3 regions of the Leifsonia sp. AG29 genome follow, and region 1 is predicted to be linked to each of the others. Evidence: predicted binding sites of a transcription regulator. Region 1 holds the regulator's gene; each other region holds the start of a gene.
What was found. The regulator HrcA, encoded in region 1, represses chaperone genes, less so after heat shock. The targets are predictions, from matches to a motif close to TTNGCACTCGNNNNNNNCGAGTGCNAA.

Region 1 (5,170 bases):
ATGATCCGCGAGAAGATCGAGGGCTCTGCCGTCACCATGCCTCCATCCTATTCGCCCCTCCGTCGCACGATCAGCCCGTCACCAGCGTCGGAGCGCGGCGGCGAGGACCGCGAGAGCGGCGGGGCCCGCCGTGGAGGTGCGCAGCACGGTGTCTCCGAGCCGAACGAGCTCTGCACCGGCGCGCTGGAACGCGTCGAGCTCGGCCGGAGCGATCCCGCCCTCGGGGCCGACGACGATGACGATGTCCCGGCCGTCGGGAGCGACGCCCGTCAGCGGCCGATCCGCGTCCGGCTCGAGGACGAGGACGCGGGCGTGGGCAGCGAGCGCGGCCACATCGGTGGTGCTCGCCAATTCCGCGACCTCCGGCGTCCACGCACGGATCGACTGCTTGGTCGCCTCCCGGACGATGCTCGCCCAGCGATCGCGGCCCTTGGCGATCTTCGGTCCCTCCCAGCGGGACACGGACCGGGCGGCCGACCACGGCACGATGCGGTCGACGGCCAGCTCGGTCGCCGCCTGGATCGCCAGCTCGTCGCGGTCGCCCTTCGCCAGGGCCTGCACGAGCGTGATCCGGGGGGACGGCACGTCTGTGTGCGAGACGGTCTCGACCTCGACCGTGAGCTCGCTCCCCGTCGCGACGACGACCCGCCCGCCCGCGAGGAGGCCCCTCCCGTTGCCGATGAGCACCGACTCGCCGGCGCGCGTCCGGTTGACGGTTGCCGCGTGACGGGCTTCCGGTCCGGTGAGGGTGATCCGCCCGCCCGGCTCGGCCCGGTCGAGCTCCTCGCTCAGGTAGAGATTCGCCACGGCGCCGCTCAGAGGTTGAGGAAGCGATCGCGCAGCTTCGCGAAAAGCCCCTGCTGGAACCGGGCGAGCGAGGGCTCGACCGACTTGTGGCTGGCGGCGAACTTCTTGATCAGCTCCTTCTCCTTGTGGTCGAGCTTGGTCGGCGTGACCACCTGGATACCGACGCGGAGGTCGCCGCGCCCGGTGCCGCGGAGGTGCGTGATGCCGCGGTCCTTCACGGTGATGATGTCGGCCGACTGGGTCCCGGGCTTCAGCTCCAGGCGGATGTCGCCGTCGAGCGCCTTGACGGTCGCCGTCGTGCCGAGGATCGCGTCGGCCATCGAGAGCTCGAGCGTGCAGAGCAGGTCGTCTCCGTCCCGGCTGAACACGTCGTGGTGGCGCACCTTGATCTCGAGGTAGAGGTCGCCGTTCGGCCCGCCCGCGGGGCCCGCCTCGCCGCTGCCCGGCATCTGGAGGCGCAGCCCCGTCTCGACCCCGGCGGGGATGTCGACGGGGACGGTGCGGCGAGCCCGGACGCGGCCCTGCCCCTGGCAGGTCACGCACGGCGTGGCGATGATGGTGCCGTACCCGCGGCAGCTGCCGCACGGGCTCGACGTCATGACGTTGCCGAGGAGCGAGCGGACGGATCGCTGGATGCTGCCCGTGCCGTGGCAGATGTCGCAGGTGACCGGCTGCGTCCCCGGTGCGCAACAGGAGCCGTTGCAGGTCTCGCAGACGACCGCGGTGTCGATCTCCAGCTCGCGGTGGGTGCCGAAGACGACCTCGTCGAGGTCGACCTCGACCCGGAGGAGGGCGTCCTGGCCGCGCTCCCGGCGCGAGCGGGGGCCGCGCGTCGCGCCTCCGCCTCCACCGAAGAAGGTCTCGAAGATGTCGCTGAAGCCCGCGAAGTCCGCGCCTCCCGGGCCGGCGCCGAAGCCGCTCGGGCCGCCGAGGTCGTACTGCTGGCGCTGCTGCGGGTCGCTGAGGACGTCGTACGCGTGCGTCACGAGCTTGAACCGCTCCTGCGCCTCCGAACTCGGGTTGACGTCGGGGTGGAGCTCTCGCGCCAGGCGCCGATACGCCTTCTTGATCTCGTCGGGGCTGGCATCGCGGGCGACGCCGAGGACTTCGTAGTGGTCGGCCACGGGGGCTGTTCCTTCTTCTTTCGTTTCGTGTCTACTGATCGCCGAGAAGGCGGGAGAGGTACCGGGCGACGGCGCGCACAGCGGCCATGTTGCCGGAGTAGTCCATGCGGAGCGGGCCGAGGAGGCCGACGCGTGCGACGTCGGACCCCGCTGCACTGTAACCGCTCGAGAGCACGGATGCTTCCGTGAGGCCGAAGCCCGCGTTCTCGCGGCCGATGCTCACGGCGACGCCGTGCTGGTCGTGCGCCATCTCGTCGAAGAGCCGCAGCAGGACGACCTGCTCCTCGATCGCCTCCAGCACCGGGGTGATCGTGCCCGGGAAGTCGTCCTCCGTGCGCACGAGGTTCGCGGCTCCGGCCATGACGAGCCGCTCCTGGCGGTTGGCCGCGATCTGGTCGAGCAGCGCGTTGGCCACCGGCTCGACCAGAGGGCGCGTGCGATCGGTCAGGGCACCCGGCAGCTGGCGGAGGCGTGCTGCCGCGTCGGCGAGCGAGAGTCCGGCGACGGCGCCGTTGATAGCGCCGCGGATCTCGGCCACCTCGGTGTCGCCCAGCTCCGCGCCGAGCTCGATCACCCGCTGCTCCACCGCTCCGGAGTCGGTGATGAGGACGCTCAGGAGCCGGTGCGGCGACAGCAGCACCAGCTCGATGTGGCGGATGCGAGACCGGGCGACGGACGGGTACTGCACGAGCGCGACCTGGTTGGTGAGCTGGGACAGGAGGCGCACTGTTCGCGAGAGCACATCGTCGAGATCGACGGACTGGCCGAGGAAGGCCTCGATCGCGGCGCGCTGTGCCGGGCTCAGTGGGCGCGCCTCGGCGAGATGGTCGACGAACAGCCGGTAACCCTTGTCGGTCGGAACCCGCCCGGAGGACGTGTGCGGGGCCGCGATGAGCTCCTCCTCCTCCAGCTGCGCCATGTCGTTCCGGATGGTCGCGGCAGAGACGCCGAACGAGTGACGTTCGACGATGCTCTTCGAGCCGACCGGCTCCCGCGACGCCACGTAGTCCTGGACGATCGCCCGGAGCACTTCGAGACTGCGTTCCGAGACCATGCCCGCCTCCGTCCTCTTAGCACTCGTCGTTCTTGAGTGCTAATAGTAGCGCGCCACGCGGAGAGGACGATGATTGCACGCGGGGGCTCGCAGCAGTACTTTATGCGCACCGGTGGGACATCGACGTCCCGCGAGATCGGAAGGGCAAGGACCATGACCGACCCGAATCAGCCCGCACCCGGGGACGCCGCCGTCCCGCCGCAGCACCCCGGTGCGGTGCCTCCCCAGCAGCCGTACGGGGCTCAGCAGCCCGCCTACGGCACCCCGCAGCCGGGCGCTCAACCGCAGTACGCCGCCCCGGCCGGCGCACCGCTCGACGCCACGCAGGACAAGCAGTGGGCCTCGTTTGCCCACCTCGGGGGCATCCTGTGGTTCCTCCCGTCGCTCATCATCTGGCTCGTCTTCAAGGACCGCGGCCGGCTCACCGCCCAGGAGTCCAAGGAGGCACTGAACTGGCAGATCACCTGGATCAGCGCCTGGGTCGTCTCCCAGATCATCGGCATCGTCCTCGCCTTCACCGGCGTGGGATTCCTCCTGTTCGGCCTGCTCATCCCCTGGGCGCTCTACATCGTGAACCTGGTGTTCTCGATCCTGGGGTTCGTGCGCGTCAACAGCGGCGGCGCCTACCGGTACCCGATCAACTTCCGCTTCATCAAGTGACGGGGGGCTCTCGGCTCCTTCCCAGGAACGCGCATCGCGCCCTAGGCTGAAGCCGACCGTCCGTCCCGAACCAAGGAGGAGATCATGTCCGCAACGCCCCCACCGCCCCCGCAACAGCCGTACGGAGGCTCGGCGCAGCAGCTCAGCCCGGCCGACGAGAAGCTCTGGTCGACGCTCGTGCACATCGGCGGCATCCTGTTCAGCTGGATCCCGGCCCTGATCGGCTACCTGGTGCTCAAGGACCGCGGCCCGTTCGTCCGTGCGCACACGGCGACGGCGCTCAACTTCCAGATCACCATGTTCATCGCCTACGTGGTCGGCGGCATCCTCTCGGTCGTGGTGATCGGCCTGTTCATCATCCTCGCCGTCTGGGTGCTCACGATCGTCTTCAGCATCATCGCGGCGATCAAGGCCAACCAGGGCGAGTACTACACCTACCCGCTGGCGATCAAGTTCGTCAGCTGACGCCGTCGTCGGCGAGCAGCCGGCGCACGACGGCATCGGCCAGAAGCCGCCCCCGCAGGGTCAGCACCACCGACCCGGCGAGGGCGGCTTCGCCGTCGATGAGACCGTCGGCGATGAGCCCGGCGACCTCACGGCGGCCGGGCGCCTCCAGCTCGGCGATGCGCAGCCCGTCACGGATGCGGGTCAGGAGGAGCACGCGTTCGACCCGACGCGTCTCAGCGTCGAGCGTCTCGCGGCCGGCGGACGGCGACTCGCCGGCGAGCACGCGCTGGGCGTAGGCGGCGGGGTGCTTGACGTTCCACCAGCGGACGCCGCCGACGTGGCTGTGCGCCCCCGGTCCGATCCCCCACCAGTCGTGTCCGAGCCAGTACGAGAGGTTGTGGCGGGAGCGGTGCTCCTCGTCACGAGCCCAGTTGCTCACCTCGTACCAGCCGTAGCCCGCCGAGGCGAGCCGCGCGTCGGCGAGCTCGTACATGTCGGCCTGGAGGTCCTCGTCCGGCTCGGGCACCTGTCCCGAGCGGATCTGACGCGCGAGCTTGGTCCCGGGTTCGACGATCAGCGAGTACGCAGACAGATGGTCCGGCTCGCACGCGAGCGCCGAGTCGAGGCTGCGCGACCAGTCGTCCAGCGACTCGCCCGGGGTCCCGTAGATCAGATCGAGGCTCACCTGGAGGCCGGCATCGCGAGCCCAGCCGACGACGAGCGGTACGCGCGCCGGGTCGTGCGTTCGCTCGAGCGTTGCCAGCACGTGAGGCACCGCGGACTGCATGCCGAAGGAGACGCGGGTGAAGCCCGCATCCGCCAGACGCCGGAGATCGTCCGCATCGACGGAGTCGGGGTTCGCCTCGGTGGTGACCTCGGCGCCGGGTGCGATGCCCCAGGCGTCGCGTACCGCTCCGAGCATCGCCCCGAGGTCGCCGGGCGGCAGGAGGGTGGGTGTGCCTCCGCCGAAGAACACTGTGGAGACGGGACGCGGCGGGAGCCCGCTCGCGCTCAGCGCGTGCGCGGCGAACTCGACCTCCCGCACCGCGTGCCCGGCGTAATCCGACTGGGACACGCC
Region 2 (5,170 bases), 930 kb from region 1:
GCCGAAGCGGGTGAGCGCGTGACCGGGCAAGCCGGGGGCGCGTGGCAGCTGCGCCGCGCGAACGCCGATGATGTTCCCGCCATCATGGAGCTCGAGCGCGCGACGTTCGTCACGGACGCCTGGTCCGACGCGACCATGATGTCGGAGGTCACCGGCTCGAACGGTTACTACCTCGTCGCGATCGATTCGGCCGGGGGCGACGCGATCGACGGCTACGCCGGACTCCTCGCGCCGCGCGGCTCGGGCGAGGGCGACATCCAGACCATCGCCGTGGCGCCCAGCGCACGTCGGCGCGGACTCGGTCGGCAGCTGATGCTCGCCCTCATCGGGGAGGCCCGGAAGCGCGGGGCCCGCGATGTCTTCCTGGAGGTGCGCGCCGACAACCCCGGCGCCCAGCAGCTGTACCGCTCGCTCGGCTTCGAGGGGGTGGGGGTGCGTCCCCGCTACTACCAGCCGGACGGGGTCGACGCCATCGTCATGCGGCTGCACGTGCCCGAACCCGAGACCACCATCGCCTGAGGACCGACCATGAACCGTGACACCCCGCTCGTTCTCGGGATCGAGACCTCCTGCGACGAGACCGGCGTCGGGATCGTGCGCGGGACGACACTGCTCGCGAACACGATCGCGTCGTCGATGGAGGAGCATGCCCGCTACGGGGGCGTCGTGCCGGAGGTCGCCGCCCGAGCGCACCTGGAGGCGCTCACACCCACCCTCCGCACCGCGGTCGCCGATGCCGGCATCGAGCTGGCCGACGTCGACGCGATCGCGGTCACCAGCGGCCCCGGTCTCTCCGGCGCGCTGATGGTGGGGGTCGGGGCGGCGAAGGCGCTCGCGGTGTCGCTCGACAAGCCGCTGTACGCCGTGAACCACCTGGTCGGCCATGTCGGCGCCGATCTCCTCGACGCGGCGGGAGGCCCGGGCCACCCGGTGGAGCTGCCGACGATCGCCCTCCTCGTCTCCGGTGGCCACACCTCCCTCCTGCTCGTGCACGACCTCGTCTCCGACGTGCGTCTGCTCGGCGAGACGATCGACGACGCCGCCGGGGAGGCGTTCGACAAGGTGGCCCGCGTGCTCGGCCTGCCGTATCCCGGCGGACCGCAGATCGACCGCGTCGCGGCGGACGGCGACCCCCGCGCGATCCGGTTCCCGCGCGGCCTGACGAAGCCGAAGGATCTCGAGCGGCACCGCTACGACTTCTCGTTCTCGGGCCTCAAGACCGCCGTCGCGCGCTGGGTGGAGCAGCGCCAGGACGCGGGCGAGGAGGTGCCGGTGGCCGATGTGGCCGCATCCTTCCGGGAGGCGGTCGCCGACGTCCTCCTGAGCAAGGCGATCGCGGCCTGCCGCGACCACGACGTGCCCCGCCTGCTGCTCGGCGGCGGCGTGGTCGCCAACGCACGCGTGCGTCAGCTGGCTGTCCAGCGCGCCGCCGAGGCGGGGGTCGAGCTCCGCATCCCGGCCCTGTCGCTCTGCACCGACAACGGGGCGATGATCGCGGCGCTCGGGGCGCAGCTCATCATGGCCGGGCACGCGCCGAGCGGGCTCGGCTTCGGCGCGGATTCGACCCTCCCGGTGACGGACATCCAGGTCGCCGGCTGAGGGGGCACGGCCTTGACGGGGACGTTGACACTCTCCGGGGCCGCTGTCACCATGGAGGCGTTACAGCGTTTTCTCAGGAAGCTCTGACGAACGAGCTTGCGCCAGAAGGAGAGGGTCCCCATGAGCGATCCGAACGTCCCCGCGGACAACGAACCCCGGGAGGGCGCTGTTCCTCCTCCCGGAGAGCCCGGGGCTGTGCCCCCTCCGCCTCCCTCGTACGAGCAGCCGCCCGCGCCGGGTCAGCCGGCCCCGCCGCAGCCCGCCCCGGGCCAGCCGTACGGCCAGCAGCCACCCGCGCCCGGGTACGGCCAGCCGCCCGCCCCAGGGTACGGCCAGCAGCCCGCACCCGGGTATGGCCAGCAGGCGTACGGCCAGCCCGCCTACGGCCAGCCGGCGCCGGGCTACGCCCAGCCGTACGGCCAGCCCGCCGCGAAGTCGCCCATCCTGAGCATCCTCTCCCTCGTCGGCGGCATCATCGGCGTCGTCCTCAGCCTGGTCTGGGGGATCGGCTTCCTGTTCGGCGTCGCCGGCGTGATCCTCGGATTCATCGGCCGCAACCGCGAGCCTCAGGCCCGCGGCTTCTGGCTGACGGGCATCATCCTCGGGTTCGTCAGCGTGGCGCTTGCGATCATCTCCTGGATCGTGCTCGCGGTCATCTTCGCGAACATCTCGAACAACGTCTACAACTACGGAGGCTAGGAGCCGATCCGCTCCGCGAGCAGCGCCGTGTGCCGCCCGGCGACCCTGGTCAGGATCAGGGTCGCCGGGCGGTCTCCGTCGAGCGCCAGGCGCTTGCGCAGCGTCGCCGGGTCGACGTCCACACCCCGCTTCTTGATCTCCAGCGTGCCGATGCCGCGCTGACGGAGGGCGCGCTTGAGGTCCTTCTCGGCATAGGGGAGAGGCTCCAGGATGCGGAACCCGGCGGCGAACGGCGTCTCGACCGGCCGATCGGCGGTGATGTAGGCGATCCGGTCGGAGAGCATCCACCCGCCGATGCTCCGGGCGAGGTCGCCGATCAGGCGCGCGCGGATGACCGCGCCGTCGGGCTCGTACAGGTACTCGCCGAGCGGTCCGATCTCGGCGTCCTCGCTGTCCGACTCGGCCGTCAGCTCGTGCGCTGAGTCGCCACGGACGACGAGTGCGGCGCGGTGGATCCCCGGCCGCGTCAGAGCCCCGAACCAGAGGCCGAGCTCCACCGTCTGCCCGTCCACCGACACCCACTGGGCCTCCGCGGTCGAGGGGATGAGGTCGCGGTCGAAGCCGGGGCCGAGCTTCAGGCCGACCGAACGACCCGTCGCGAGCTCGTACGCGAAGCCGAGCGACGGCGTGTAGTCGTCCGGATCGGTGAGCCGCTCCGTGTTCGTGTGCCCCGCGCTGCGGCGTGCGGGATCGAGGAAGACGCCGTCGATCGCCCGGAGGTCGACCTCCTCGGCCCGCATGTGCTCCACCGTGGCCGTCGGGAACGGCGCGAGGTTGAACGCCGCGATGGCCGCCGTCACCTCGTCCGCCTCGACGGCGGTCACCTCCAGCTCGAGCGCCGCGAGCGCCAGGGCATCCCCGCCGATGCCGCAGCCTAGGTCGGCGACGCGGGTGAGCCCCGCCGAACGGAAGCGCCCGGCGTGACGCGCGGCCACCGGGAGCCGCGTTGCCTGCTCGAGTCCAGCCTCCGTGAACAGCATGCGTGATGCGAAGTCGCCGAACTTCGCCGCGCCCTTCCGCCGCAGCTTCGACTGCGTGAGCACGGCGGCGACGAGGGCCGGGGAGTGCCCGGCCTTCCGCAGATCCGAGACGATCCGGAGGATGTCGCGCTCGCTGTGATAGGGAGGCAGCGAGTCGAGGAGGCGCAGGCCCTCGGGGCTGAGCAGCTCGACCAGTTCGGACCGTTCCATGCCTCCACGCTACCCTTGGCACTCACGTTGCAAGACTGCTAATCCACCCCCTAGACTCGTGTTAGCACTCTCAGTGCGAGTTTGCTAATCAGTCTTGGTTCACACCAGTGCTAGTCACAGGAAAGAGGTCAACCGTGTCGGTCTCCATCAAGCCGCTCGAGGATCGCATCGTCATCAAGCAGGTCGAGGCTGAGCAGACCACTGCCTCCGGTCTGGTCATCCCCGACACCGCCAAGGAGAAGCCCCAGGAGGGCGAGGTCGTGGCGGTCGGCCCCGGCCGCATCGACGACAACGGCAACCGCGTGCCGCTCGACGTCGCCGTCGGCGACAAGGTGCTGTACTCGAAGTACGGCGGCACCGAGGTCAAGGTCGGCGGCGAGGACTTCCTCGTCCTCTCGGCGCGCGACGTCCTCGCGGTCGTCGTCCGCTGACACACCCCCTTCCCCGGAGGCCCCGGGCGCGCTCGTCGCGTCCGGGGCCTCCGGCGTCTCCGGTGCGTGTCGTGAGTCGGAGGTAGAGTCTCAGGAGTGTCACAGCGATCCCAGACGTCGTCGGCTCCCACCGGGAAGCCGCTGACGGAGCACCGCACCTCCGGCCTCGTCTACGCCGTCTCGGCGTACGTGCTGTGGGGTTTCCTCCCGATCTACTTCATCGCGCTCGCTCCCGCCTCCGCGTGGGAGATCGTCGCCTGGCGCGTCCTCTTCTCGCTGGTCTTCTGCGCGATCGTCATCGCCGCCACCCGAGCGTGGCGCCCCTTCGCCGCCCTGCTCCGCGACCGGCGCACCTTCTTCACCATGGGCGCCGCGGGCGCGCTCATCTACGTGAACTGGCAGACTTACGTGCTCGCCACGGTGAGCGGTCATGTCGTGGAGGCGGCGCTCGGCTACTTCATCAACCCGATCGTCACCGTGCTGCTCGGCGTGATCGTGCAGCGCGAGCGGCTCCGCGTCGCCCAGTGGGTCGCTGTGGGCGTGAGCGTCGTCGCGGTGATCGTGCTCGCGGTCGGCTACGGAGCGTTCCCGTGGATCGCCCTGCTGCTGGCCTTCTCGTTCGGCTTCTACGGCCTGATCAAGAAGCGCGTCGGCGCCCGCGTCGACGCGGTCTCCGGGCTGACCCTCGAGACGCTGTGGCTCACGCCGGTCGCGATCGTCCAGCTCGTCATCGTCGCGATGACCGCGGGCATCACCTTCGGCACCGTCAGCGTCTGGCACACGGTGGCGCTCGCGGGCGCCGGCGTGATCACGGCGGTGCCGCTGCTGTTCTTCGCCGCTGGTTCCCGTCGCCTCCCGCTCGTGTACATGGGCTTCATCCAGTACTTCGCGCCGTTCATCCAGTTCCTCGTCGGCGTCGTCGTCCTGCACGAGGCGATGCCTCCGGAGCGCTGGGTCGGATTCGCCATCGTGTGGCTCGCGCTCCTCATCCTGAGCGTCGACATGATCGTCGCCGCGCGGCAGGGGCGGCGGCAGGCCGAGCTCGACCTGGCGCCGGTCGAGTAGCGTCCCCTCCGCCCCTCCCGGGACGGATGAGGCCGGAATACTCCCCAGGCTTCAGCCGTTACCATGAGACATCCACACACGCGCGACCTCAAAGGGGTGACATGGATCAGGCGGATCCGTTCGGTTTCATCGGTTTGACCTACGACGACGTGATGCTGCTCCCGGGGCACACCGACGTCATCCCGA
Region 3 (5,170 bases), 790 kb from region 1:
ATCGGTGCGATCATCGCGCTGGCCGCCGTCGTCTGGGCGGTCTCCGCGCAGTTCGGGGGCAGCGTCCCGGTGTGGATGATGATCCTCCCGCTCCTCGCCGGTCTCGGCCTCGGCTGGCAGCAGGCCGTCAACGGGCAGGTGCGGGCGCGCGCCGAGAGCGCTCTGACCGCGACGGTCATCAACTTCGCCGTCGGGACCGTCGTGCTCGTCGTGCTGATGCTCGTGCACTGGGCGTTCGCCGGCCTCCCGAAGCCGCTGCCCACCGAGCTCTACCTGTATCTCGGCGGGGCGATCGGTTGCGTGTTCATCGCGGCGGCCGCCGTCCTCGTCCGGGTCACCGGCGTCCTGCTGCTCGGCCTGGCTACCGTCGCCGGGCAGCTCGTCGCCGCGCTCCTCCTCGATCTGCTCCTCCCGACCTCCGGAAGCGAGGTGGCCTTCTCGACCGTCGGGGGAACGGCTCTCGCGCTCGTCGCCGTCGCAACGGCGAGCATGCGGTGGGGCGGGCGGAGCGTCAGTCGAGCACGCTGAGGAACCGCGCAGCGTCCACCGTCTTGCGGTGGCCCTCCCGGCTGTCCTCGGGCACACCGCCGACGTAGAGCCAGCCGAGCAGCCGCTCGTTGTCGGCCAGCCCGTGCATCCGATGCACCGCCTTCGACCGGGTCTGGTGCCCGCTCCGCCACATCACGCCCCAGCCTGCGTCATGGAGGAGCAGGCTCAGTACGTGGGCGACCCCGGAGGCGACCGCGTCCTGCTCCCATCCGGGAACCTTGTCGGACTTCGTCCGCACCGACACGATCGCGATCAGCAGGGACGAACGGAGAGGCTTCGCCGCCAGCTTGTCGGCCTCCTCCCCGGAGACGCCGGCGGCCTTGACGAACGCCGCACCTAGCCGCATTCGCGCTTCGCCGCGCAACTCGATGAGCCTCCACGGGTGCAGCGCGCTGTGGTCGGCCACGCGCCCGGCCGCGGCGACGAGGGGCAGAAGCTCCTCGTGGCTCGGGGCGTCCGCGGTGACGCGCGAGTACGAGCGCCTCGCGGCCACGCGGTCGGCGAGATCGCTCACGACTCGGGTGTGAAGTCGAGCGCGATCGAGTTCATGCAGTAGCGGTCGCCCGTCGGCGTCCCGAATCCGTCGGGGAAGACGTGCCCCAGGTGCGAACCGCAGTTCGCGCAGCGGACCTCGGTCCGGACCATGCCGAGGCTGGTGTCCTCGATGAGCTCGACCGCCTCCGGCCGCACCGACTCGTAGAAGCTCGGCCAACCGCAGCCGCTGTCGAATTTCGTGCCCGACTTGAACAGTTCCGCACCGCACGCGGCGCACGTGTACAGGCCGGCACGGCTCTCGTCGAGCAGTTCACCGGTCCACGGGCGCTCGGTCGCGGCCTCGCGGAGCACCGCGTAGCGCTCCGGGCTGAGCTCCGTGCGCCACTCCTCGTCGGTCTTCGAGACCTTGTAGTCCATGCGATTCCTCTCGTCCATCGTCAACCCTAAACGGCCCTCCTGGGCGGACTGTTCCCACCGCCGTCCGGCGACGTGCCGCCGCCAAGCGGCGAACATCCAGCAGGCGCATCCTAGGATGAGGCGCGAGCGCGGGAGCGGCTGCCCAGCAGCGACCGGGCCGACGGAGACGGCGACGGAAGGCGGTGCTCGTGGCTCAAGCAGCACACGATCGCGGAGCCTCCGCCGGAGACGACGGCCTGAGCGAACGGGACGCCGCCATCCTCGCGTTCGAACGCCAGTGGTGGCGTCACGCCGGGGCGAAGGAGCAGGCCATCCGCGAGGAGTTCGGCCTGTCGGCAGCGCGGTACTATCAGCTCCTCGGAGCCCTGATCGACCGTCCCGCCGCGCTACGGCACGACCCCATGCTCGTGAAGCGGCTGCTCCGCCTCCGAGACACCCGACTGGCCGCACGCCGCTCGCGGACGCTCCCGTCCGGCGACTGACACCCACAAGGACCACCCCCACGATGGCAGAGAAGTTCCCCCGCGACCGGTTCGACGACATCCCCGGCGACCTGCAGCGCGTCGGAGCCCACCGGGCTCCGCGCCCCCGGGGCCGGGGCTGGATCGTCGTCGGCTGGGCGGCCCTCGCCGCAGCGGTGCTCATCGCCGCCGGCATCTTCGGCCTCTCGCTCGTGAACGGCAGCGTGAACTTCCACGGGGCGGCGGGCCCGTCGGCACCCGGCTCCACGGCCATCGGGCCGACTCCGACGCCGACCCCGACGATCGTGCCGACCGTCGACCCGAGCCTCACCGTCAACGTCCTCAACGGCACGACCACCGAGGGGCTCGCGGCGTCCGCCTCCGCGAAGCTGAAGGCGGCCGGCTGGAAGGTCGGGGCGCTCGCGAACGCCGATCAGACCAACATCGCGAAGACGACCGTGTACTACTCGGATCCCGCCAAGCAGGCCGCGGCGCTCGGGGCCGCTCAGAGCTTCCCGGGCGCGACCGTGGAGGAGAGCCAGGCCTTCGCGAACACCGGAGCCGATCTGACCGTCGTGGTCGGGAGCGACTTCAGCGGCTGACCCCGTTCCTCTTGTTTTGTTACGCGCGTGTTTAAGTTCCGCCGGAATTGGCGACGCATTGGGAAAAACACTGGCGTAACCACGTATTGCAAGCATTAGTATCGGGAGTCAACGCGCGGCGCTGGACCGTGCGAGCGACACAGCAATAGGAGTAATGCATGGCGAACGGAACCGTGAAGTGGTTCAACGCTGAGAAGGGCTACGGCTTCATCACCGTCGAAGGTGGGGGACAGGACGTTTTCGTTCATTACTCCGCGATTGACATGGCAGGTTACAAGGTTCTCGAAGAGGGCCAGCAGGTCGTATTCGAGGTCGGCACCGGGCAGAAGGGCCCGCAGGCCGAGTCGGTTCGGCTGGCCTAGCTTCAGCACGACACGCGAGAAGAGCGTCGCCCCACCAGGGGGCGGCGCTCTTCTCCGTTCGGTCCCGCCTCCCCTCGTCTTGCACTCTCCGGCCACGAGTGCCAGAATCGCTTTAGCACTCCATCTGATCGAGTGCTAATCATCGGAATCTTTCGCAGACGTCCGGGAGGGACGAGAAACACATGGCAAAGATCATCGCTTTCAACGAGGACGCCCGCCGCGGCCTCGAGCGCGGCCTCAACACCCTGGCCGACACGGTCAAGGTCACCCTGGGCCCGCGCGGTCGCAACGTCGTCCTCGAGAAGAAGTGGGGCGCCCCGACCATCACCAACGACGGCGTCTCCATCGCGAAGGAGATCGAGCTCGACGACCCGTACGAGAAGATCGGCGCGGAGCTCGTCAAGGAGGTCGCCAAGAAGACCGACGACGTCGCGGGCGACGGCACCACCACCGCGACCGTCCTCGCTCAGGCGCTCGTCAAGGAGGGCCTGCGCAACGTGGCTGCCGGGGCCGACCCGATCACCCTGAAGCGCGGCATCGAGAAGGCCGTCCAGGCCGTCACCGAGGAGCTCATCGCGAGCGCCAAGGAGGTCGAGACCAAGGAGGAGATCGCGGCCACCGCCTCCATCTCCGCCGGCGACACCACCATCGGCGAGATCATCGCCGAGGCGATCGACAAGGTCGGCAAGGAGGGCGTCGTCACCGTCGAGGAGTCGAACACCTTCGGCACCGAGCTCGAGCTGACCGAGGGCATGCGCTTCGACAAGGGCTTCCTGTCGCAGTACTTCGTCACCGACCAGGACCGCCAGGAGGCGGTGTTCGAGGACCCGTACATCCTCATCGCCAACCAGAAGATCTCCTCGATCAAGGACCTCCTCCCGATCGTCGACAAGGTGATCCAGGCGAACAAGCAGCTGCTGATCATCGCCGAGGACGTCGACGGCGAGGCCCTGGCCACGCTGATCGTCAACAAGATCCGCGGCATCTTCAAGTCCGTCGCCGTCAAGGCTCCGGGCTTCGGCGACCGCCGCAAGGCCATGCTGCAGGACATCGCCATCCTCACCGGTGGCCAGGTCATCTCCGAGGAGGTCGGCCTCAAGCTCGAGAACGTCACTCTCGACCTGCTCGGCCAGGCCCGCAAGGTCGTCATCACCAAGGACGAGACCACGATCGTCGAGGGCGCGGGCGACCCCGAGCAGATCGCCGGCCGCGTGCAGCAGATCCGCAACGAGATCGAGGCGACCGACAGCGACTACGACCGTGAGAAGCTCCAGGAGCGTCTCGCGAAGCTCGCCGGCGGCGTGGCCGTCATCAAGGCGGGCGCGGCCACCGAGGTCGAGCTCAAGGAGCGCAAGCACCGCATCGAGGACGCCGTCCGCAACGCGAAGGCCGCCGTCGAGGAGGGCATCGTCGCCGGTGGTGGCGTGGCCCTCATCCAGGCCGGCAAGACGGCGTTCGAGAAGCTGTCGCTCACGGGCGACGAGGCCACCGGCGCCAACATCGTCAAGGTCGCCATCGAGGCGCCGCTGAAGCAGATCGCGATCAACGCCGGTCTCGAGGCGGGCGTCGTGGTCGCGAAGGTCCGCGAGCTCCCCGTGGGTCATGGCCTCAACGCCGCGACCGGCGAGTACGTCGACATGCTGGCCTCCGGCATCAACGACCCGGTGAAGGTGACCCGTTCGGCGCTGCAGAACGCCGCGTCGATCGCCGGCCTCTTCCTCACCACCGAGGCCGTCGTCGCCGACAAGCCGGAGAAGAACGCTCCGGCCCCGGCCGACCCCACCGGCGGCATGGACTTCTGAGTCCCGCTCCGTAGCACTGCAGAGGGCGCCTCCCGTTCGGGAGGCGCCCTCTCGGCGTTCGCCCTCGCGCGTGCTCCTTGCGTCGAGGTGCTCGCAGGTGCGGTCCGCCCCGGCGTGTCGGCGACATGTACGAGCACCTCGACGGGAGGGAGGGCCCGATGTCGTAGTCTCGGTCCCAAGCTGGGAGGGACGCATGACACGCAAGCCGGTGGCCGCCGCATTCGGAGCCGCCCTCGCGCTCCTGCTGTCGGGCTGCGCGGCTCTCGGCTTCGGCGCCCCCAGCTCGTCGCCCTTGCCCACGAGCTCGGTCCCTCCCGCCAAACCCGCGATCGACTGCGCCTCGCTCACCACCGAGCAGGCCGTGACCACGCTCCTCGGCGGCCCCGCCGACCCCGAAGCGCAGCCCTGGTCCGCCCTCAGCGCGGCCGCGGCGCGCGGGCCCTTCGCCGTGATCGCGTCCGGGGGCGGTTGGTGCGGCTGGG

Region 2: groES (co-chaperone GroES) is a predicted target of HrcA. The motif match lies at 3,504-3,530, and genes of this name have one in related genera.
Region 3: groL (chaperonin GroEL) is a predicted target of HrcA. The motif match lies at 2,999-3,025, and genes of this name have one in related genera.

Annotation. Positions count from the first base shown of each region.
Region 1 covers NZ_VMSF01000001.1:1,551,552-1,556,721, reverse strand. The annotation lists gene FPT20_RS07535 (histidine triad nucleotide-binding protein) at 1-38, opposite strand, end outside; gene FPT20_RS07530 (16S rRNA (uracil(1498)-N(3))-methyltransferase) at 79-807, opposite strand; gene dnaJ (molecular chaperone DnaJ) at 816-1,931, opposite strand; gene hrcA (heat-inducible transcriptional repressor HrcA) at 1,963-2,985, opposite strand; gene FPT20_RS07515 (DUF4870 domain-containing protein) at 3,139-3,645, shown strand; gene FPT20_RS07510 (DUF4870 domain-containing protein) at 3,730-4,110, shown strand; gene hemW (radical SAM family heme chaperone HemW) at 4,103-5,170, opposite strand, start outside.
Region 2 covers NZ_VMSF01000001.1:2,484,300-2,489,469, reverse strand. The annotation lists gene tsaB (tRNA (adenosine(37)-N6)-threonylcarbamoyltransferase complex dimerization subunit type 1 TsaB) at 1-22, shown strand, start outside; gene rimI (ribosomal protein S18-alanine N-acetyltransferase) at 19-519, shown strand; gene tsaD (tRNA (adenosine(37)-N6)-threonylcarbamoyltransferase complex transferase subunit TsaD) at 529-1,599, shown strand; gene FPT20_RS11965 (DUF4190 domain-containing protein) at 1,720-2,298, shown strand; gene FPT20_RS11960 (THUMP-like domain-containing protein) at 2,295-3,488, opposite strand; gene groES (co-chaperone GroES) at 3,623-3,919, shown strand; gene rarD (EamA family transporter RarD) at 4,016-4,984, shown strand; gene guaB (IMP dehydrogenase) at 5,086-5,170, shown strand, end outside.
Region 3 covers NZ_VMSF01000001.1:2,342,482-2,347,651, reverse strand. The annotation lists gene FPT20_RS11280 (DMT family transporter) at 1-528, shown strand, start outside; gene FPT20_RS11275 (nitroreductase family protein) at 512-1,063, opposite strand; gene msrB (peptide-methionine (R)-S-oxide reductase MsrB) at 1,060-1,461, opposite strand; gene FPT20_RS11265 (DUF3263 domain-containing protein) at 1,644-1,943, shown strand; gene FPT20_RS11260 (LytR C-terminal domain-containing protein) at 1,967-2,524, shown strand; gene FPT20_RS11255 (cold-shock protein) at 2,683-2,886, shown strand; gene groL (chaperonin GroEL) at 3,069-4,688, shown strand; gene FPT20_RS18115 (hypothetical protein) at 4,882-5,170, shown strand, end outside.